Regions from separate parts of the Actinomadura sp. NPDC048021 genome, predicted to be linked through region 2. Evidence: riboswitches for the same ligand, from Rfam matches in the RefSeq annotation. Region 2 holds a riboswitch; the other holds the start of a gene.
What was found. A riboswitch is a leader RNA that binds a small molecule or an ion and turns the genes downstream of it on or off. The one in region 2 is predicted to bind cobalamin.
Positions count from the first base shown of each region.

Region 1 (11,236 bases), on a different contig from region 2:
CAGCGGCGTGGCCGAGACGCCCGACGCGTAGGAGAGGCTCATCGCAGGTCCTCCTCCCTGAACTCGCCCGCCGGCCGGTCGTCCCGGCCGGGATGCTTGTCGATCTCGCTGGCCCGCAGCTCGACCCGGCGGATCTTCCCGGAGATCGTCTTCGGCAGCTCGGCGAACTCCAGCAGCCGGATCCGCTTGTAGGGCGACAGCTGCTCCCGGCAGTGCGCGAAGATCGCCTTGGCGGTCTCAGCGTCCGGCGCCCAGCCGCTCACGAGCGTGACGTAGGCCTTCGGGACGGCCAGCCGCACCGGGTCGGGCGACGGCACGACCGCGGCCTCCGCCACCGCCTCGTGCTCGATCAGCACGCTCTCCAGCTCGAACGGCGAGATCTTGTAGTCGGACGCCTTGAACACGTCGTCGGCGCGCCCGACGTAGGTGATGTACCCGTCCTCGTCGCGGGAGCCGATGTCGCCGGTGTGGTAGTAGCCGCCGGCCATCGCCTCCTCGGTGCGCTCCTCGTCGCCGTGGTAGCCGGTCATCAGCCCGAGCGGGCGGTCCTCCAGGTCGAGGCAGATCTCGCCCTCGTCGCCCGGCTCCCCGGTCAGCGGGTCGATCAGCACCACCTCGTAGCCGGGCACGGGACGCCCCATCGAGCCGGGCTTGACCGGCTGGCCGGGCGTGTTGGCGATCTGGACGGTCGTCTCGGTCTGCCCGAAGCCGTCCCGGATCGTCCGGCCCCACGCCTGCTTCACCCGCTCGATGACCTCGGGGTTCAGCGGCTCCCCGGCCGCGACGACCTCGCGCGGCGGCCGGCCGAGCCGTCCAAGGTCGGACTGGATCAGCATCCGCCACACGGTCGGCGGCGCGCAGAAGCTCGTCACGCCGCAGCGTTCGAGGGTGTCGAGGAGCCGGTCGGGGTCGAACCGGGTGTAGTTGAAGATGAACACGCACGCCTCGGCGTTCCACGGCGCGAAGATGTTGCTCCACGCGTGCTTCGCCCACCCCGGCGACGAGATGTTCAGGTGGACGTCCCCCGGCCGCAGCCCGATCCAGTACATCGTCGACAGGTGCCCGGCCGGGTAGGACGCGTGGGTGTGCTCGACCAGCTTCGGCTTCGCCGTCGTCCCCGACGTGAAGTACAGCAGCAGCGTGTCCCGCGACATCGTCAGCCCGTAGGGGGTGAAGGACTCGCCCTCCTCGTAGGCGTCGGCGTACCGCAGCCAGCCCTCCACCGGCTCGCCCACGGCGATCCGCGTGTACTCGCCCTCGACGCCGTCGAACTTCCCGGTCTCGGACGAGGCGGTCACCACGTGCCGGGCCTTCCCGCGCGTCAGCCGGTCCTGGAGGTCGGCCGTGCCGAGCAGCGGCGTGCACGGGATCATGATCGCGCCGAGCTTCATCGCCGCGAGCACGGTCTCCCACAGCTCCACCTGGTTGCCGAGCATCAGGATGATCCGGTCGCCGCGCCGCACCCCCGCCCGCCGCAGCATGTTCGCGACCTGGTTCGACCGCCGCGCCATCTGCGAGAAGGAGTACCGGGCCTCGGCGCCGTCCTCCTCGACGATCCACAGCGCGGGCGAGTCGTTCCCTTCGGCGATCTTGTCGAACCAGTCCAGCGCCCAGTTGAAACCGGTCAGCACCGGCCAGCGGAACTTCTCGTACGCCGTCGCGTAGTCGTCGCGATGCGCGAGCAGGAAGTCGCGCGCCGCGCGGAACTCGACTGCGGGCATGGTCTTCTCCCTCGTAGCCGCACGGACACCCCGGTCAGAAGGATGGTTGGCCATCCGGGTGACCCACGCCACCCCCGAACGGGGGTAGTGGGGTGGTCTTACCCGCCCGTTACGAAGGTTGAGCGCAGCAACAGCGCCATGTGGTCGCCGATTTGGCCGGGGCTCCAGCCGCGGTCGTCGAGCAGCGTCCCGACCACCCCGTTGGCGATCAGCGCGAGGAGCATGTCGGTGGCGGTGTCCACCGTCCAGCCGGGGGCGAGCACGCCCTCCTCGTCGAGCCGCAGGATCAGCGCGCGGTTCCTGTCGTACCGCCGGCGCATGGCGGCCTCCCAGTGCCGGGCCGCGTCCGGGTCGCTGCCCGCCTCGCGCTCCACCGCCCGCGCCACGGCGAGGACGCGCGCCATGAACTCGGCGTGCCGGCGCGCGAACATCTCCAGCGCGGTCACCGCGTCGGGCGCCTCGCCGACGGCGGCGAACCGCCCCCGCAGGTCCTCGACCTCGTTGACGTGGTCGAACAGCTCGCTGATCAGGTCGGCGCGCGACGCGAAGTGCAGGTAGACGGCCCGCCGCGAGACACCGGCGCGCTCGGCGACGGCCGCCATCGTCGTGGCCGCCATCCCGTGGTCCTCGACGAGCTCGCGCGCCGCCCGCAGCAGCGCCGTCCGGGAACGCCGGCTGCGCGCGTTCCGCGGCTCCTCGATCGCCCTCGTCATGGCCCCCATGTTCCCAGCCGCGCGCCCGATTCCGGCCCGGACCGCCAAGGTGAGCGGAGTCACTCCCGGGAGGCCGTCACAACCCGGGGGACCGCCCCGTCAACCTGACGTCACCCTCCACACGGCAAGGAGATCACTATGAACCCTCGTTTCGACTACTACGGCACCGCCTCCGGCGGAAAGTTCATGAAGCACCTGCTGTCCGCGGCCAAGGTCGTCTCGGGCTCGACGGTGCCCTCCACGACGCTGCACCTGGTGGAGCTGCGCGCCAGTCAGATCAACGGCTGCGGGTTCTGCGTCGACATGCACAGCAAGGACCTCGTCCACGAGGGCGAGTCCTCGGTGCGCCTCAACCTGGTCGCGGCCTGGCGTGAGGCCACCGTCTTCACCGACGCAGAGCGCGCCGCCCTGGAGCTGGCCGAGCAGGGCACCCGCCTCGCGGACGGCGCCGGCGTCTCCGACGAGGTCTGGGAGAACGCGGCCAAGCATTACGACGAGGAGGAGCTCGCCACCCTGGTGTCGCTCATCGCCCTCATCAACACCTGGAACCGGTTGAACGTCATCACCCGGCAGCCCGCCGGCTCCTACGAGCCCGGCCAGTTCGGCTGACCGCCCCGGGCGCGGACGTGCCGCCCGTCCCGCGAGGGAGGGGCGGCACGCGCGGTCCGCCGTCAGGCGGTGCTGTAGGTGGCGAGGGTCTCGCCGGTGCCGGCAAGGCGGAGGCCCGCCTTCTCCAGGACGCGGACCGACGCCGGGTTGGACGGCTCCACGGTCGCGACGACCCTGTCCACGCCGGGCGCGGTCAGGGCGAACGCCACGATGGCGCGGGTGGCCTCGGTGGCGTACCCGCGGCCCCGCCGGGACGGGACGACGCCGTAACCGAACTCGACGGCCCCGTCCGCGGGCGGCCAGAACAGGCCGACGGCGCCGACCACCAGGCCGGTGGAGCGTTCGATGATCAGGCGCTGACCGTGCTCGCCCAGCGCGGACGGGTTTCCGGCGACGAAGCCGGCGATGGCCCGGTCGCCTTCGGCGGGGAAGTCGTCCGCCCAGTGGGCGAGCCTGTCGCCGGACAGGACGGCGGCGATCTCGCCGGACGTCCACGGCCGCAGGACGAGACGGCCGGTGGTGAGATCCGCGCCGGCCGGGCCCGGCCGGGCCGGGTCGGAGTCGGGCAGGCCTGAAGCGGTCAGGTCGGAAGAGGACACGTGTGGCTCCTGGTCGTTCTGGACGACCGGGCCGCGCTCAGTCGCGGGCGGCCCGGACAAGGGCATGCTGAAGAAGCGCCACGCGGGCCATATTCATCAACCTCCCCTGTCGCAGGAACGCCGCAAAGCGTACTACCCGCGGCGGTCAGGGGACCCGGAAGCCGCGGAAGGTCACGTGCCTCCGTGTCTCGAAGCCGAGTCGTTCGTACAGGGCGATCGCCCGGGTGTTCGCCTCGGCCACGTGCAGGAACGGGTGGTCGTTCCGGGCCATGACGCGCGTCGCGAGCGCGCGTATCAGGCGGGCGGCGTGGCCGCGCCCGCGCGCCTCGGGGGCGGTGCAGACGGTGCTGATCTCCGTCCATCCCCGGGGCCGGAGCCGTTCGCCCGCCATGGCCACCAGCACGCCGTCGTCGCGGACGCCGAGATAGGAGCCGAGTTCGCGGGTGCGCGGCCAGAACGGTCCGGGCCGGGTCCGCGCGACGAGGTCGAGCATCTCGGGCACGCTGTCCGCGCCGAGTTCGACGATGCCGGGGTCCGCCGCGCCGGGGCCTGTCTCACCGCTCCCGGACCAGACCATCTGGAGGCCTTCCAGGACGAAGACCGGCTCCCAGTCCGGCGGCGGGGTCGCGGGGCTGCTGAACATGTCGGCGAGTTCGCCCCGCCCGAGAAGCCGGGCGAGGTCGGCCCACTCCGCGGCGTCCGGGTCGGCGGACACCGTGGAGAAGGTCGAGACCTCCGGCGGGTAGGTGGCGGTCCGGCCGAGCCGGCGGGCGAGGTGCGCGTGGTGACCGCGGAGCGACTCGCGCACGGGATCGTCGAGCGCGGCGTCGTCGCGGTCCGCCATGGTGCAGCACCTCTCCAGGCCGTACGGGGGATTCGGCGCCCTGGATGCTAGTCGGCGGGGACGTAGGGCGGTGCGACGCCCCAGCCCCAGTGCGGCATGGGGGCTTCGAGGGGCGGCTTCGCGTCCGGCTGGGAGTTGGCGAGGGCGATGCGCGTGCCCCACTCGATGTAGGACGCGAACGCGGCGCGGAACTCCGGGTCGTCCGGGAGACCGACCTCGTCCGCCGCGTCCATGAGGAGCGAGACCCAGCGGCGCCGCTGCGCCTCGGTGATGGACTTGCCGAGGTGATGGCGCACCATGGCGGCGTAGCCGCCGCGCTCGCGGCTGTAGCGCTCCGGCCCGCGGAAGACCTCGCCGAGCCACGCCGCGACCCACTTCGGGTGGTCGGGCGCCATGTGCTCGAAGAGCGGGCGCAGCAGGTCGTCCTTGAGGACGTTCGTGTAGAAGTGCTCGGTGAGCCGCTCCAGCGCCGCGCTCCCGCCCGCCCAGTCGTACATGGTCGGGACGGACGAGCCGGCGCCGCGCACCGCCGTCCGCTCGTAGTGCCGCATCTCCTCGATCCGCTGGACGTACGGCTTGATCTCGGCGAAGAACGCGGGGAAGTGCTCGCCGCCCCGGAAGCCTCGCATGTGGCCGTCGGCCGACGTCCACCCGATGCGCAGGATGTAGGACGACGGCTCGTCGACGCACCTGGACAGCTCGTAGTCCACGCACTCGGGGGCTGCGGCGAGGGGGACGGAGGCCCGCGCGTAGGCGGCCTCGAAGTCCTCCGCGTCCTGCGGCTCGATGCGGTAGCGGATGTACTCGACGATCATGGTGCCCCCAGGCTGCTTCCGGTCGGATTATCACTGTAATCCTGTAATCATCCGACCGGAAGCTCAACGATCAATCCTGGCGGGGCGAGCGGCGGAACCAGGCGACGGCGCCCGCCGCCGCCACGAGGACCAGGGCGACCAGACCGATCCAGAGCCAGCCCGACGAGCCCCCCGAATCGTTCGTGGAGATGACGGTCGTCCGGGTCGGCGAGGGGGCGGGCTGGGCGGCCCCGGAGGAGCCCCGCACGGTGAACGTGTAGGCGCCCTCGACCGGATGGCCGTCCGAGGCGACGACGCGCCAGCCCACGGTGTACTTCCCGTCGGGCGGCGTGCCGCCGACGGCCTGGGTGACCTTGTTGTCGACCGCCCGCGCGGGCCCGGTCTGGTACTGCCTGCCCGACCCGTCGGTCACGACCACGCGCGGCAGCCGTACCGGGTCGCCGTACGTCAGGACGATCTGGGACGGGGCCGCGACCGTCGCGTCCTTCTCGGGACTCGCCGACGTCAGCGCGGTGTGCGCTGACGCCGGGACCGCGGTCGCCGCCAGGATCGCCGTGAGCGCCGTCAGGATCGCCGCGAGCGCCGCCGCCCCGGCGGCCCCGCGCAGCGCCGCCCGGGTCATGCCCGGCTCCGCGCCCGGGTCACGCCGTAGGCGCCGACCGCGACGCCGGCCACGCCGACGGCGATGCCGATGCCGCCGAGCAGCCGGGCCGTCCCGTCGCCGGACGACGCGGACGAGGCGGCGGCGGGCTTCACCTGCGCGGTCAGGCCGGCCGTGGCCGCCGAGCCCTTGGGGAGGAGCTTCAGCACCGGCGAGGGGTGCTCCGGCTCGTTCGCCCCCTCGGCGGGGGGCTCCTCCCACTTGACGACCTCGCCGCCGGAGTAGGTCTGGTCGGCCTTGAACACGAGCTGGTCGGTGTCGGTGGGCAGCGGCCCCATCGAGACGTCGAACTCCTCGAACCGGCCGGGCTCGATCCTGCCGCCGCTCCAGGTGATCTTCGTGACGGCCTCGGTCAGCTCGCCGCCCTCGGTCTTCACCGGCGCCGGCAGCTTGGACTTCTCGACCTTCACCGTCCAGCCGGGCAGCGGCCGGACCGACACCGACGACAGCGGGTGGTCGGCCGGCAGGCTCACCACGAGCTTGGTGGTCGAGGCGTCGTCGCGCTCGTTCGGCACCCGGAACGAGACCTTGGTGTACGAGCCCTGCTCGGCGGTCCTGGGGTTGACGCTGACGTGCGCGGACGCCGCCGCGGCCAGGCCGATCACGGACAGGGCGGCGAGGGACGCGACGGCGCCGGCGCGCCGGGCATGCGGAAGGAAGGGCATTGCGGAACTCCGTTCGAGACGTACGGGAATGTCCGGGCGCCGCGAGCCGGCGTCCGGTGACGTACGGCGCTCCGGCTCAGGAGTGAGCGAGCGCCCTCGAACGCGGAGGGGGACCCCGCCGGACGACCTGGTGCCGCAGGACGCGCCCGGTGGCCGTGACGGCGGCCGCCGCGGGCGCCGTCCGGAGGGGGCGGGCCGGGGGCTCGGCCGGCTCCACGGCGAGCAGGGCCAGCAGCAGCCGGATCGGGCGGTCGGCGAGGGCGGCGACCCGCCGGGCGAGCGACCACGCGGCCCGCTCGCCGCGCCGCAGCCACCACGCGGCCACCAGCGCGGCCGTGCAGTGCGCGAGCGTCATCGCCAGGCCGTTCCCGCCGTGGGCGGCGGGGACCGCGACGGGTTCCGCGGCGCCCGTCATGGCGGCGTGCGCCGCGGGTGCGTGGTGGGGCGCGGTGGCGGCCGTGAACAGCGTGTGCAGGGCGAACTGGCCGCCGAGGAGCCCGCCCAGGATCGTCGCGAGCGAGCGCTCGTGGCCCGCCAGCACCAGCGTCACGCCGAGGACGGCGCCGAAGCCCGTGAGCGCGGCCCAAGCCGGCACCGCCGCGCCGCCCGCCAGGGCGTGCCCGAGGGTCGCCAGCGTCGCGCACACGGTGGCGAACACCACCGCGCGTGCGGGCCGGAACAGCGGCTGCGGCGCATGGGGGCTCATGACGGCCCCCATCGTCCCATCCCCCGCGCGCTCTGCCCAGCCGCCCCCGGACATCCGCCGCCACGCCCAACATCTTGGGGTTGTGCGTTGATCGTCGACTAGATGTAGGGTTCAGTCCCGTGCTGGTCCGCCCCCGCCGTTCGCGGCGGGGGCGGCGTGAGAGGGAACCCGGTGGGAATCCGGGACTGCCCCGCAGCGGTGAGCGGGAACGACCGCCGTCATCGAGCACTGGGCCCGGCGGCCCGGGAAGCGACGGCCAGTAGGACGCCTCGGCAGAGGCGGCGCCCGCGAGTCCGAAGACCTGCCCGCACGCGAGGCCGGGAGACCGGCCTCATCGGGGGTCCGGGCCCGTCCCGGATCGACACACGTCCAGGCCTCGCGGGTGGGCCGGGGACGGAGCGCGGCCTGCCGCCGCGCGCCGTTCGCATGCCTCCGCGAGGCGGCATGCGAGGGGAGATGCACGTGACACAGGTTCTGGCCGCGCCGCCCGCGGAGATCGCCGTCGAGGTCGAGGCGGCCTGCGAGGGGGTGCCGGGCGCCGAGGCCGGGCGGGTGCTGGCCGCGGTCCGGTCCGCGGACGGGCTGGACGCGGCGGCTCTGCGGGACCTCGCGATCGGGGAGGCCGCCGCGCTCATCCCCGCCGAGCCCGGGTACTCCAGGGTGGCCGCGCGGCTGCTCGGCGTCCGGATCCGGGAGGAGGCCGCGGCCGCCGGCGTCCGGACGTTCGCCGAGTCGGTCGCCGCCGCGCACCGCGAGGGACTCCTGGCGGACGACCTGGCCGCCTTCGTCGCCGCCGGGTCCGCCGCGCTGGACGCCCTCGTCGACGACGGCGCCGACGACCGCTTCGAGTACTTCGGGCTCCGGACGGTCTACGACCGGTACCTGCTCAGGCACCCGAGGTCGCGGCTCGTCCTGGAGCGCCCGCAGCACTTCCTCCTCAGGGTCGCGTGCGGGCTCGTAGTTCCCGACGAAGTCGGGCCGGGGGGTGTGGGGGGTCGGCCCCCCACCGGTGACATGGCGGCGGTCGAGGAGGCCGCCGAGCTGTACGCGCTGCTCAGCACCCTGTCGTACCTGCCCAGCTCGCCCACGCTGTTCAACTCCGGGGCCCGCCGCCCGCAGCTCTCGTCGTGCTTCCTGCTCGACTCGCCGCGCGACGAGCTGGAGTCCATCTACGACCGGTACGGGCAGGTCGCGCGGCTCAGCAAGTACGCGGGCGGCATCGGCGTCTCCTGGACGCGGGTGCGGTCGCGGGGCTCGCTGATCCGGGGCACCAACGGGCACTCCAACGGGATTGTCCCGTGGCTGCGCACGCTCGACTCGTCCGTCGCCGCCGTCAACCAGGGCGGCCGCCGCAAGGGCGCGGCGTGCGTCTACCTGGAGCCGTGGCACGCCGACGTCGAGGAGTTCCTGGAGCTGCGCGACAACACCGGCGAGGACGCCCGCCGCACCCACAACCTCAACCTGGCCAACTGGATCCCGGACGAGTTCATGCGCCGCGTCGAGGCCGACGCGACGTGGTCGCTGTTCGACCCGAAGGAGGTCCCCGAACTGGTCGACCTGTGGGGCGACGAGTTCGACGCGGCCTACCGGGCGGCGGAGCGGGAGGGGCGGTTCGTCCGGCAGGTCCCGGCCCGCAAGCTGTACGGGCGCATGATGCGGACGCTCGCGGAGACGGGCAACGGCTGGATGACGTTCAAGGACGCCGCCAACCGCGCCTGCAACCAGACCGCCGAGCCCGGCAAGGTCGTCCACCTGTCGAACCTCTGCACGGAGATCCTGGAGGTGACGGGCGACCGCGAGGCCGCCGTCTGCAACCTCGGGTCGGTGAACCTGGCCGCGCACGTCGGGCCGTCCGGCGTCGACTGGGAGCGGCTCCGGTCGACGGTCCGCACCGCCGTCCGGTTCCTGGACCGCACCATCGACCGGGGCTTCTACCCGACTCCCGAGGCGGAGAAGGCCAACCGCAAGTGGCGGCCGGTCGGGCTGGGCGTGATGGGCCTCGCGGACGTGTTCTTCACGCTGCGCCTGCCGTTCGACTCGCCCGAGGCGCGCGAGCTGTCGACGCGCATCGCCGAGGAGATCGCCCTCGCCGCCTACAACGCGTCCGCCGACCTCGCCGCCGCCCACGGGCCGCTGCCCGCCTACGGCGCGACCCGCACCGCGCGCGGCGAGCTCCACCTGGACCACTTCCCGGACGCGGCGCCGTCCCGTCCCGCCGACTGGGACGCCCTGCGCGCCCGGGTCGCGGAGGTGGGCCTGCGCAACTCGCTGCTCGTCGCGATCGCGCCGACCGCGACGATCGCGTCCATCGCGGGCTGCTACGAGTGCATCGAGCCGCAGGTGTCCAACCTGTTCAAGCGCGAGACGCTGTCGGGCGAGTTCCTGCAGATCAACCGCTACCTGGTGGAGGACCTGAAGTCGCTCGGGCTGTGGACGCCGGCCGTCCGCGAGGCGGTCAAGAAGGCGAACGGGTCCGTGCAGGGGCTGGTCGACCTGCCGGAGGAGATGCTGTCGCTCTACCGGACGGCCTGGGAGCTGCCGCAGAAGGCGCTCATCGACCTCGCCGCCGCCCGCACCCCGTACATCGACCAGTCGCAGTCGCTGAACCTCTTCATGGAGACGCCGACGATCGGCAAGCTCTCCTCGATGTACGCCTACGCCTGGCGGGCGGGGCTCAAGACGACGTACTACCTGCGGTCCCGCCCGGCGACGCGGATCGCGCAGACGACGGTCGCCGCGGCCGTCTGCTCCCTGGAGAACCCCGAGACCTGCGAGGCGTGCCAGTGACCGAGCGAGCGGAAGAACAGCGGCGAGCGGAGGGGCGGGGCATGCTCCTCGACCCGGGCATGGACCTGACGCTGCGGCCCATGCGCTACCCGGACTTCTACGAGCGGTACCGGGCCGCGATCCGCAACACCTGGACGGTCGAGGAGGTGGACCTCGCCTCCGACCTGGCGGACCTCGCGCGGCTCACGCCCGACGAGCTGCACCTCGTCAACCGGCTGGTCGCGTTCTTCGCCACCGGCGACTCGATCGTGGCGAACAACCTCGTCCTCAACCTCTACAAGCACGTGAACGCGCCGGAGGCCCGGCTCTACCTCTCGCGGCAGCTGTACGAGGAGGCCGTGCACGTCCAGTTCTACCTGACCCTCCTGGACACCTACCTGCCCGATCAGGACGAGCGCGTCAAGGCGTTCGCGGCGATCGAGCACATCCCGTCCATCCGGGCCAAGGCGGAGTTCTGCTTCCGCTGGATCGACTCGCTCGGCTGCCTGGACGAGCTCCGCACCGCCGCCGACCGCAGGGCGTTCCTGCTGAACCTCATCTGCTTCGCGGCCTGCATCGAGGGGCTGTTCTTCTACGGCGCGTTCGCCTACGTGTACTGGCTCCGGTCGCGCGGCCTGCTCAACGGCCTCGCGTCCGGGACGAACTGGGTCTTCCGGGACGAGTCAATGCACATGGAGTTCGCGTTCTCCGTGGTCGACACCGTCCGGGCGGAGGAGCCCGCGCTGTTCGACGCGGAGCTGACGGCCGAGGTCGCCGCGATGATGGAGGAGGCCGTCCAGGCGGAGCTGGCGTTCGCCCGCGACCTGTGCGGGGACGGCCTGCCCGGCATGAGCGCGGACGACATGCGCGCCTACCTCGAATACGTCGCGGACCAGCGGCTCGTCCGGCTCGGCCTGCCCGCCCGCTACGGCACCGCGAACCCGTTCGCGTTCATGGAGTTGCAGGACGTCCAGGAGCTGTCCAACTTCTTCGAGCGGCGCGTTTCGGCCTACCAGATCGGGGTGGAGGGGACGGTCGCGCTCGACGAGGCGTTCTGAACCTTTCGGAACGGGCAGTCGTTGAACCGTGAGGACAAGGCCGAGGAGGAAGAACATGCCTTCCGTCATCGACCGCATC
Region 1 covers NZ_JBEZJQ010000003.1:208,916-220,151, forward strand. Annotated here, with positions in the region: gene AB0C87_RS06815 (AMP-binding protein) at 1-42, opposite strand, end outside; gene AB0C87_RS06820 (AMP-binding protein) at 39-1,721, opposite strand; gene AB0C87_RS06825 (TetR family transcriptional regulator) at 1,820-2,434, opposite strand; gene AB0C87_RS06830 (carboxymuconolactone decarboxylase family protein) at 2,573-3,043, shown strand; gene AB0C87_RS06835 (GNAT family N-acetyltransferase) at 3,106-3,642, opposite strand; gene AB0C87_RS06840 (GNAT family N-acetyltransferase) at 3,788-4,486, opposite strand; gene AB0C87_RS06845 (antibiotic biosynthesis monooxygenase) at 4,534-5,301, opposite strand; gene AB0C87_RS06850 (copper resistance CopC family protein) at 5,372-5,923, opposite strand; gene AB0C87_RS06855 (DUF1775 domain-containing protein) at 5,920-6,627, opposite strand; gene AB0C87_RS06860 (MFS transporter) at 6,704-7,333, opposite strand; cobalamin riboswitch at 7,493-7,636, shown strand; gene AB0C87_RS06865 (ribonucleoside-diphosphate reductase subunit alpha) at 7,796-10,120, shown strand; gene AB0C87_RS06870 (ribonucleotide-diphosphate reductase subunit beta) at 10,162-11,157, shown strand; gene AB0C87_RS06875 (hypothetical protein) at 11,213-11,236, shown strand, end outside.
Region 1: another riboswitch for cobalamin. It lies ahead of AB0C87_RS06865 (ribonucleoside-diphosphate reductase subunit alpha); the one in region 2 lies ahead of cobN (cobaltochelatase subunit CobN).

Region 2 (11,236 bases):
CCAGCACGTCGTCGTCACCGGGCGGGACGCGCCCGGCCGGCTGGTCGAGGCCGCCGACCTGGTGACGGAGATGGGCAAGGTCCGGCATCCGATGGACGCCGGGCAGAAGGGGCAGCGGGGCATCGAGTGGTGATCCCCCGGCTGGTCGTCGCCGCGCCGGCGTCCGGCAGCGGCAAGACGACCGTGGCGGCCGGCCTGATCGCGGCGCTGCGGGCGCGCGGCCTCGCCGTGTCGCCGCACAAGGTCGGCCCCGACTACATCGACCCCGGCTACCACGCGCTGGCGGCGGGACGGCCCGGCCGCAACCTGGACCCGTGGCTCGCGGGCGAGGAGCGGATCGCGCCGCTGTTCCTGCACGGCGCCGCCGGCTGCGACGTGGCGGTGGTCGAGGGCGTGATGGGCCTGTTCGACGGGAAGGGCGACACCGGGTTCGCCTCCACGGCGCACGTCGCGCGACTGCTCGCGGCGCCGGTGGTGCTGGTCGTGGACGCCGCGCGGCAGAGCCGGTCGGTGGCGGCGCTCGTGCACGGTTTCGCGACGTTCGAGCCGGGCGTGCGGATCGGCGGCGTCGTGCTCAACCGGGTCGGCTCGGAGCGGCACGAGGAGCTGTGCCGCGGCGCGCTGGAGGCGACGGGCGTGCCGGTGCTCGGCGCGATCCGGCGGGACGACGCGGTCGTGACCCCGTCCCGGCACCTCGGGCTGGTCCCGGCGGCCGAGCGGGGCGCGGAGGCCGTCGGCGCGGTGGAGCGGCTCGGCGCGCTCGTGGAGCGCTCCTGCGACCTGGACGCCCTGCTCCGCCTGGCGGCCGCCGCTCCCCCGCTGCCGGGGCCCGCGTGGGACCCGTCCGAGCAGGTCGTCCCGGTCGAGGGCGGGCCGGTCGTCGCGGTCGCGGGCGGGGCGGCGTTCACCTTCTCCTACGCCGAGCACGTGGAGCTGCTGCGCGCGGCGGGCGCCGACGTGGCCGTCTTCGACCCGCTGCGGGACAAGGCCCTGCCGGACGGGGCGGGCGCGCTCGTCATCGGCGGCGGCTTCCCGGAGGTCCACGCCGCCGAGCTGGCAGCCAACGCGCCGATGCTCGCCGAGGTCGCGGCGTTCCGCGGCCCGATCGCCGCCGAGTGCGCCGGGCTCCTCTACCTGTGCGAGGAACTCGACGGCCGGGCGATGTGCGGGCGGGTGCCGGGCCGCGCGCGGATGACGTCCCGGCTGGCGCTCGGCTACCGGGAGGCGGTCGCGGTGGCCGAGTCGCCGCTGACCCGTCCGGGCGAGCGGTTCCGCGGCCACGAGTTCCACCGGACCGCGCTGGACACCGGCGCCGAGCCGCTGTTCCGGTGGCGCGACGGCCGCGACGGGTACGGCGACGACCGGATCACCGCCTCCTACCTGCACCTGCACTGGGCGGGGTCGCCGGAGGCGGCTCAGCGGCTGGTGTCGTCCTCCAGGTCGCCCTCCGTCTTGAGGTAGACCTCCTGGAGGCCCTGGAGGACCGCCGGGTCGGGGTGCTCCCACATGCCGCGCTCGGCCGCCTCCAGCAGCCGCTCGGCGATGCCGTGCAGCGCCCACGGGTTCGACTGCGCCATGAACGCGCGGTTCTCCTCGTCCAGGACGTAGGCGGCGGTGAGCCTGTCGTACATCCAGTCGGCCATGACGCCCGTGGTGGCGTCGTAGCCGAACAGGTAGTCCACGGTCGCCGCCAGCTCGAACGCGCCCTTGTAGCCGTGCCGGCGCATGGCGGCGAGCCACTGCGGGTTCACGACGCGGGCCCGGAAGATCCGCGCGGTCTCCTCCGAGAGGGTGCGGGTGCGCACGGCGTCCGGGCGGGTGCTGTCGCCGACGTAGGCCTCCGGCGCCCTGCCGGTCAGCGCGCGGACGGTGGCGATCATGCCGCCGTGGTACTGGAAGTAGTCGTCGGAGTCGGCGATGTCGTGCTCGCGGGTGTCGACGTTCTTGGCGGCGACGGCGATGCGCCGGTAGGCGCTCTCCATGTCGGCGCGGGCGGGCACCCCGTCGAGGTCGCGGCCGTAGGCGTGGCCGCCCCACACCGCGTACACCTCGGCGAGGTCGGCGTCGTCGCGCCAGTTGCGGCTGTCGATGAGCGGCAGCAGCCCGGCCCCGTACGCGCCGGGCGCGGACCCGAACACGCGCATCGTGGCGCGCCGCTCGTCGCCGTGCCGCTCCCGGTCGGCCCGCACGTGGGCGCGGACGTGGTTGTCGGCGTCGGGCTCGTCCAGCCCGGCGACGAGCCGGACGGCGTCGTCCAGCATGGCGACGACGTGCGGGAACGCGTCCCGGAAGAAGCCGCTGATGCGGACGGTCACGTCGATGCGCGGCCGGCCGAGCTCGGCGAGCGGGACCGGCTCCAGCGCCGTGACGCGGCGGGACGCCTCGTCCCAGGCCGGGCGGACGCCGAGCAGCGCGAGGACCTCGGCGACGTCGTCGCCCGCCGTGCGCATCGCGCTCGTCCCCCACACCGACAGCCCGACCGAGCGCGGCCACTCCCCGTGGTCGGCGCGGTAGCGCTCCAGGAGCGAGTCCGCCATCGCCTGCCCGGTCTCCCAGGCGAGGCGGCTCGGGACGGCGCGCGGGTCGACCGAGTAGAAGTTGCGGCCGGTCGGCAGGACGTTGACGAGGCCGCGCAGCGGCGACCCGCTCGGGCCCGCCGGGACGTAGCCGCCGTCCAGGGCGTGCAGGACGTGGTCGAGCTCGTCGGTCGTCCGGGCCAGGCGCGGGACGATCTCGGCGGCGGCGAACTCCAGGACCCGCGTCACCGCCTCGCGGCGCTCCGCCGGAACGTCCCGGGCGGCCTCGCGCGCCGCGTCCACGGCCCAGCCGGCGTCCTCCATGGCCTGGACGAGGGCGCGGGCGGCGGCCTCGGCGGCGTCCACGTCGGCGAGCGCCTCGCCGCCGGCCTCGCTGAGCCCGAGCGCCTCCCGCAGGCCGGGCAGCGTCTCGCGCCCCGACCACATCTGGCGGGCGCGGAGCATGGCCAGCACCAGGTCGACGCGGACCGGGCCGGCGGGCGCCTGGCCGAGGACGTGCAGGCCGTCGCGGATCTGCGCGTCCTTCACCTCGCACAGCCAGCCGTCGACGTGCAGGAGGAAGTCGTCGAACTCGGTGTCGTGCGGGCGGTCGTCCAGGCCGAGGTCGTGGTCGAGCTTGGCGGCCTGGATGAGGGTCCAGATCTGGGCGCGGATCGCGGGCAGCTTCGCCGGGTCCATCGCGGCGATCGTCGCGTGCTCGTCCAGGAGCTGTTCGAGGCGGGCGATGTCGCCGTAGGTCTCGGCGCGGGCCATCGGCGGGACCATGTGGTCGACGAGGACGGCGTGCGCGCGGCGCTTGGCCTGCGTGCCCTCGCCGGGGTCGTTGACGAGGAACGGGTAGACCAGCGGGACGTCGCCGAGCGCCGCGTCGGTGCCGCACGACGCCGACATCCCCGCCGCCTTGCCGGGCAGCCACTCCAGGTTGCCGTGCTTGCCGACGTGGACGATCGCGTGCGCGCCGAACTCGTCCGACAGCCACCGGTACGCGGCCAGGTAGTGGTGGCTGGGCGGCAGGTCGGGGTCGTGGTAGATCGCGATGGGGTTCTGCCCGAAGCCGCGCGGCGGCTGCACCATCACGACGAGGTTGCCGGCGCGCAGGGCGGCGAGGACGATGTCGCCGCCCTGGACGAACAGCTCGCCGGGCGGCGGGCCCCAGTGCCGCTCCATCCCCTCGCGCAGGTCGGCGGGCAGGGTGCGGTACCAGCGCTCGTAGGACGCGGCGGAGATGCGGACGGGGTTGCCCGCGAGCTGCTCCTCGGTGAGCCAGTCCTCGTCCTGGCCGCCCGCCGCGATGAGCGCGTGGACGAGCGCGTCGCCGTCCTGCTCGTCGACGCCGGGGAAGCCCTCGCCCAGGTCGTACCCCGCGTCGCGGAGCCGGGCGAGCAGCCGGACGGTGCTCGCCGGGGTGTCGAGACCGACGGCGTTCCCGACGCGGGCGTGCTTGGTCGGGTACGCCGACAGCATCACCACGAGGCGGCGCCCGGCGGCCGGGGTGTGCCGCAGGCGGCCGTGCCGGACCGCGATCCCGGCGACCCGGGCCGCCCGTTCGGAGTCGGCGGCGTAGACGGTGAGCCCGTCCTCGTCGACCTCCTTGAACGAGAACGGGACGGTGATGATCCGCCCGTCGAACTCGGGGATCGCGACCTGCGACGCCGCGTCCAGCGGGGACAGCCCGTCGTCGCTCCCCTCCCAGTCGGACCGGCTCGTGGTGAGGCAGAGGCCCTGCAGGATCGGGACGTCCAGCGCGGCGAGCGCGCCCACGTCCCACGCCTCGTCGTCGCCGCCCGCCCCGGCCGTCGCGGGCCGCGACCCGCCCGCCGCGAGCACCGTCACCACCAGCGCGTCCGCCTGGCGGAGCGTGTCCAGCAGCTCGGGCTCGGCGGTGCGCAGCGACGAGCAGAACACCGGCATGGCGCGCCCGCCGGCGTCCTCCACGGCGGCGCAGAGCGCCTCCACGAACGCGGTGTTGCCCGCCATGTGGTGAGCGCGGTAGTAGAGCACGCCGACCACGGGCCCGCCGCCGTCGCGGGCGGCGCGGTCGAGCCGTCCCCAGGTCGGCGTCGCGGCCGGCGGCGCGAAGCCGCGCCCCGTCAGCAGCACGGTGTCGGACAGGAACGCGTGCAGCTCGGCGAGGTTGGCGGGGCCGCCGTGCGCGAGGTAGGCGTGCGCCTCGGCGCACACGCCGCCGCTGACCGTGGACAGCTCCATCAGCTCGGCGTCGGGGGCCTGCTCGCCGCCGAGGACGACGACCGGCCGGGGGCCCGCGAGGAGCGCGTCGAGACCGTCCTCCCAGGCGCGGCGGCCGCCGAGCAGCCGCACCACGACGAGGTCGGCGCCCTCGGTCAGCCCGGGCAGGTCGGCGGCGGTGAGCCGCGCGGGGTTGCCGAGCCGGTAGGCGGCGCCGGACGCTCGGGCGCTCAGCAGATCGGTGTCGGACGTCGACAGCAACAGGACCGTGCGGCTGTGCTCGGGCACGGCGCATCCTCCCCCTGGGGTCCTCGCCCCGGTCGCGGGTGTCGCGACGGCAGGAGTCTCCTGGCTCCCGGATCGACGCTCGCCCCGGCCTTCCCGTCCTCGCGGACAGTGGCCTACAGCGGGGTTCGCTCCCCGGTCACAGTGGCGGGACCGCGCCGGATTCGCACCGGCTTCCTCCCATTGCCATCGTCTGAGCAGAAGAGTACGGCAGCGCGGTCGCCCTGCAAACTGTGGTTAACATCCTCCCCGTGCCGAATGTCAGAGCCCGTCCCGACGCGTGCCCCGGGGCGCTGCGCACCCACGACGCCGCCGACGGGCCGCTGGCGCGCGTCCGCGTCCCGGGCGGCGCGGTGTCCGCCGCGCAGCTCGCGGTGCTCGGCGCCGCCGCCCGCGAGCTGGGGCGGGACGTGATCGAACTCACGTCCCGCGGCAACCTCCAGGTGCGCGGCGTCCGCGACACCGGAGCGCTCGCGGCCCGGCTGGAGGCCGCCGGGCTGCTTCCGTCGGCGACCCACGAGCGGGTGCGCAACATCGTCGCGTCCCCGCTCGGCGGGCGCGGCCCGCGCGGCGCCCTCGCCACGGATCCGCTGGTCACGGCGCTGGACGAGGCGCTCTGCGCGCGTGCGGAGCTGGCCCGGCTGCCGGGGCGGTTCCTGTTCGCGCTCGACGACGGCACCGGCGACACGGCCGCGCTGGACGCCGACGCGGCCCACACCCCCGGCGGCCTGCGGCTGGCCGGGACGCGGCTCGGGCCCGTCCCCGGCGATCCCGTCGCGGCGCTGCTCGCGGCGGCGGAGGCGTTCCTGGAGGTCAGGGGCGACGCCTGGCGGCTCGCGGAGGTGCCGGACGGCGCGCGGCTCGTCGCCGAGCGGCTGGGCGCGGCCGTGGCGGAGACGCCGCCGCGCCCGGATCCCGCGCCGCCGCACGCCGGGATCCTCGCGCAGCGGGACGGGCTCGCCGCGCTGGAGGCCGTGCCTCCGCTGGGCCGGCTGTCGGGCGCGCAGGCCGAGGCGCTCGCCGGAGTCGCGGACGAGGTGCGGGTGACGCCGTGGCGCAGCGTGGTGGTGCGCGACCTGGAGCGGGACGAGGCGCGCCGCGCGGCGGCGGAGCTCGCGGCGGCGGGGTTCGCGACCGATCCCGCGTCGCCCTGGGTGGGCGTGACGGCCTGCACCGGGAGCCCGGGATGCGCGAAGTCGCGCGGCGACGTGCAGGCCGAGGCGCGGCGCTTCGTGGACGGCCTGGGCCGCGCGCCCGAGACCCCCGTCCACTGGACGGGATGCGAGCGGCGCTGCGGGATGCCCCGCGGCCCGGTCGAGCTGAGGACGGCGGAGGGACAGCAGTGATCGATTACGTCCGGGACGGCGCCGAGATCTACCGGCGGTCGTTCGCGACGATCCGCGCGGAGGCCGACCTGTCGGGACTGCCGGACGACGTGGCGCGGGTCGCGGTCCGCATGATCCACGCCTGCGGCATGACCGATCTGGTCAAGGACCTGGCCTGGTCGCCGGGGGTCGTGGCGCGGGCGCGGGCGGCGCTGCTGGCGGGCGCGCCGGTGCTGTGCGACGCGCGGATGGTCGCCTCCGGCGTGACCCGCGCGCGGCTGCCCGCCGGCAACGAGGTCGTGTGCACGCTCGGCGAGCCGGGCGTGCCGGAGCTGGCCGGGCGGCTCGGCACCACGCGCAGCGCGGCGGCGCTGGAGCTGTGGCGCGACCGGCTCGGCGGCGCGGTCGTCGCGATCGGCAACGCGCCGACCGCGCTGTTCCGGCTGCTGGAGCTGGTGGAGGAGGGCGCGCCGCGCCCGGCGGCGGTCCTCGGGATCCCGGTCGGGTTCATCGGGGCGGCCGAGTCCAAGGAGGCGCTCGCCGCGAGCGGCCTGGACCATCTGGTGGTCCGCGGGCGGCGCGGCGGCAGCGCGATGACGGCGGCGGCGGTCAACGCCATCGCCAGTGAGGCGGAGTGATGGCGGGACGGCTGTTCGGCGTGGGCGTCGGGCCCGGCGACCCCGAGCTGGTCACGGTGAAGGCGGCGCGGCTGATCGGCGAGGCCGACGTGGTGGCCTTCCACTGCGCGCGGCACGGCCGCAGCATCGCCCGGACCGTCGCCGAGCCGTACCTGCGGGACGGGCGGATCGAGGAGCAGCTCGTCTACCCGGTGACGACGGAGACCACCGACCATCCCGGTGGCTACCAGGGGGCGCTGGAGGACTTCTACGCCGACTGCGCCGCCCGCCTCGCCGCGCACCTCGACGCGGGGCGGACGGTCGTGGTGCTCAGCGAGGGCGACCCCCTGTTCTACGGGTCGTACATGCACCTGCACAAGCGGCTCGCGCCGCACTACCCGGCCGAGGTGGTGCCGGGCGTGACGTCGCTGAGCGCCGCGTCCGCGGCGGCGGGGCGACCGCTGGTGGAGCGGGAGGAGACGCTGACCGTCCTGCCCGGGACGCTGGCCGGCGAGGAGCTCGCCGAGCGGCTGCGCAGCGCGGACGCGGCGGCCGTCCTCAAGCTCGGCCGGACGTTCCCCAAGGTCAGGCAGGCGTTCGAGGACGCGGGGCGGCTCGGCGACGGCTGGTACGTCGAGCGGGCCGCCACCGACCGGCAGCGGGTCCTCCCGCTCGCCGACGTCGATCCGGCGGACGTTCCCTACATGGCGCTCGCGCTGCTGACGAGCCCGGCGGAGCGCTCGTTCGCCGCGCCTCCCCCGGCGCGGCCTGAGGGGGCCGGCGGGGTGTGGGTCGTCGGGCTCGGACCGGCGGGCCGGCCGTGGCTGACGCCGGAGGCGCAGGACGTCCTGGCGTCCGCGACCGACCTCGTCGGCTACGGCCCCTACCTGGACCGGGTGCCGCCGAACCCGAGGCAGCGGCGGCACGGGTCCGGCAACCGGGTGGAGGCCGACCGGGCCCGGCACGCGCTGGCGCTCGCGCGGGACGGGGCCCGGGTGGCCGTCGTCTCGTCCGGCGATCCCGGCGTGTTCGCGATGGCCACGGCCGTCCTGGAGGCGGCGGCGGAGGACGAGTTCGCGGACGTGCCGGTGCGGGTCGTGCCGGGGCTGACGGCGGCGCAGGCCGTGGCCGCCCGGGCCGGCGCGCCCCTCGGGCACGACTTCTGCGTCCTGTCGCTGTCGGACATCCTCAAGCCGTGGGACGTGGTGGAGCGGCGGCTCGCCGCCGCCGCCGAGGCCGACCTGGTCCTGGCCCTCTACAACCCCTCGTCGAGCCGGCGCAGGCACCAGCTCCCGGCGGCGCGCGAGCTGCTGCTCAAGCACCGCTCCCCCGAGACCCCGGTGGTCGTCGGGCGGGACGTCGGCGGGCCGGAGGAGAGCGTGACGGTGACGACGCTCGGCGAGCTGGACCCCGCCCGGGTCGACATGCGCTGCCTGCTCATCGTCGGGTCGTCCGCCACCCGGGTGACCGAGCGGGGCGTGGTCTTCACCCCGCGCCGCTACCCCTGAGCCCAGGCCGCGGCGGCCGCCACGTCGGCGGCCGCCGCGACGCCCTCGGGAAGGGCCGGGCGGTCGACCATCACGACCGGCAGCCCGGCCTCGCGGGCGGCGGTGAGCTTCGCGCGGGTCATCGCGCCGCCGCTGTCCTTGGTGACCAGCACGTCCAGGCGGTGCTCGCGGATCAGGGCGCGCTCGCCGTCCACGGTGTAGGGGCCGCGCGCCAGCAGGACGTGCACGTGGGGCGGGACGGGCGGCTCCGGAGGGTCCACCGACCGGGCGAGGAACCACACATCGGTCCGCGCGGCGAACACCGGAAGGCTGCGGCGGCCGGTGGTGAGGAACGCGCGGGCGCCGTCCGGCAGCGCGGCGGCGGCGTCCGGCAGGGACGGGACGCGCCGCCAGTCGTCACCGTCCTCCTCGTCCCAGCCGGGGCGGCGCAGCGCGAGCAGGGGCACGCCCGTCAGCCGCGACGCGTGCGCGGCGGAGGCGCTCATCCGCTCCGCGAACGGGTGGGTCGCGTCGACGAGGCGGTCGATCCGGTGCTCCCGCAGCCACGCGGCGAGCCCTTCGGCGCCGCCGAACCCGCCGATGTGGACCTCGCCGGCGGGCAGGCGCGGGTCCGACACCCTCCCGGCGAGCGAGGAGACGACGTGCACGCCGGTCAGCCGGGCCGCGAGCGCGCGGGCCTCCGCCGTCCCGCCGAGGATCAGGACGCGCCGCACGCCCGGTCCCGGCCGGCGCTGTAGAGGTGGCTGTCGGGGAACGCCGACGCGGTGAGGACGCGGCCGACGACGATCACCGCGGTGCGCCGCACCCCGGCCTCGCGCACCCGGGCGGCGATGTCGGCGAGGGTGCCGCGCAGGACCAGCTCGTCCGGGCGGCTGGCGCGGGCGACGACGGCGACCGGGCAGTCCGCGCCGTAGCGGGGCAGCAGCTCGGCGGCGACCTCCTCGATGCGCTGGACGGCCAGGTGCAGCACCATCGTGGCGCCGCTCGCGCCGAGGGTGGCGAGGTCCTCGCCGTCCGGCATCGGGGTGGCCCGCACGGCCGTGCGGGTCAGGATCACGGTCTGGCCGACGCCGGGGACGGTCAGCTCCCGGCCGAGCGAGGCCGCCGCGGCCGCGAACGCGGGAACGCCGGGGACGACCTCGTACGGCACGCCCGCCGCGTCGAGGCGGCGCATCTGCTCGGCGACCGCGCTGAACACCGACGGGTCGCCCGAGTGCAGCCGCGCGACGTCCAGGCCGCCTTGGTGGGCGGCGGTCAGCTCGGCGACGATCTCGTCCAGCGTCATGTTCGCGGTGTCGACGAGCCGGGCGCCGGGCGGGCACGCCTCCAGCAGTTCGGCCGGCACCAGCGACCCCGCGTACAGGCAGACGGGTGAGGACTCCAGGATCCTCAGGCCGCGCACGGTGATGAGGTCGGCGGCGCCGGGGCCCGCGCCGACGAAGTGGACCGTCACAGGGTGTCCTTCCGCGTCGTCCAGACGGTGACGGGCATGGCGGGGCGCCAGCCGGTGAACCCGCCGAGCGGGGCGGCGCGCTCGACGCCGAGGCGAACCAGCTCGCCGCCGTGGGTCCGGCGGAGCTCGACCACTTTGGCCTCCGATTCGAGGGTGACGGCGTTGGCGACGAGGCGCCCGCCGGGCCGGAGCGCGTCCCAGCAGCGTTCCAGCAGGCCGGGGACGGTGAGCCCGCCGCCGACGAAGACGGCGTCGGGCGGCGGGAGGCCCTCCAGCGCGTCCGGCGCGCGGCCCGCCACGACGCGGACGCCGGGCACCCCGAGGGCCCCGGCGTTGCGGCCGATCCGCTCCGCGCGCTCCGGGCGGCTCTCGACCGCGACCGCCGCGCACGACGGGTGCGCCCGCGCCCACTCGATCGCGACGCTGCCGGACCCGGCGCCCACGTCCCACAGCAGCTCGCCGGGCAGCGGCCCGAGGCGCGACAGCGTCACCGCCCGGACCTCCCGCTTGGTGATCTGCCCGTCGTGCTCGAAGGCGTCGTCGGGCAGCCCGGCGACACGCGGCAGCGGGGCGGCGTCCGGGCCCGGCGCGCACTCGACGGCCACCACCGCGAGCGCCGAGGCGGCCGGGTCCGTCCAGTGGGACGCGACGCCGTGCGCGACCGTCTCGCTCTCCGCGCCGAGGTCGCACAGGACGGTCATCCGGCTGGGGCCGAAACCGCGCCCGGTGAGCAGCGCCGCCACGACCGCCGGGGCCTGCCGCCCCGCGCCGAGGACCAGCACGCGGCGGCCGGGGGCGACGACGGCGTTCAGCGTCTCCGCCGGGCGCCCGACGAGGCTGACGACCTCCACCCGCTCCAGCGGCCAGCCGAGGCGCGCGCACGCCAGCGACGCCGACGACGGGTGCGGCAGCACCCGCAGGCGCCGCGGGCCGACCAGCTCGGCGAGCGTGGAGCCGATCCCGTAGAACATGGGGTCGCCGCTCGCGAGGACGGCGACCGACCGCCCCGCGTACCGCTCGATCAGGCCGGGCAGAGCGGGGAGCAGCGGGGACGGCCAGGGCACGCGCTCGGCGGGGCCGTCCGGGACGAGGGCGAGGTGCCGGGCGCCCCCGAGCAGCACGTCCGCCGCCCGCAGCGCCGCGCGGGAGTCCTCCGCGAGGCCGTCCCACCCGTCGGCTCCGACGCCCACGACGGTGATGACACGCGCGTCCACTGGCCTCCTTGAGCGAAATGCGGCGCCAAGTCTACAACTGGCACACTTGGCCAGGTGAAGCGGCTTTTGATCATCGGCATCGGCGCGGGCGACCCCGACCACCTGACGTT
Region 2 covers NZ_JBEZJQ010000024.1:17,342-28,577, reverse strand. Annotated here, with positions in the region: gene cobO (cob(I)yrinic acid a,c-diamide adenosyltransferase) at 1-133, shown strand, start outside; gene AB0C87_RS31975 (cobyrinate a,c-diamide synthase) at 130-1,461, shown strand; gene cobN (cobaltochelatase subunit CobN) at 1,416-5,012, opposite strand; cobalamin riboswitch at 5,066-5,189, opposite strand; gene AB0C87_RS31965 (precorrin-3B synthase) at 5,261-6,355, shown strand; gene AB0C87_RS31960 (precorrin-8X methylmutase) at 6,352-6,972, shown strand; gene AB0C87_RS31955 (precorrin-2 C(20)-methyltransferase) at 6,972-8,459, shown strand; gene AB0C87_RS31950 (cobalt-precorrin-6A reductase) at 8,450-9,172, opposite strand; gene cobM (precorrin-4 C(11)-methyltransferase) at 9,157-9,912, opposite strand; gene cbiE (precorrin-6y C5,15-methyltransferase (decarboxylating) subunit CbiE) at 9,909-11,126, opposite strand; gene cobF (precorrin-6A synthase (deacetylating)) at 11,181-11,236, shown strand, end outside.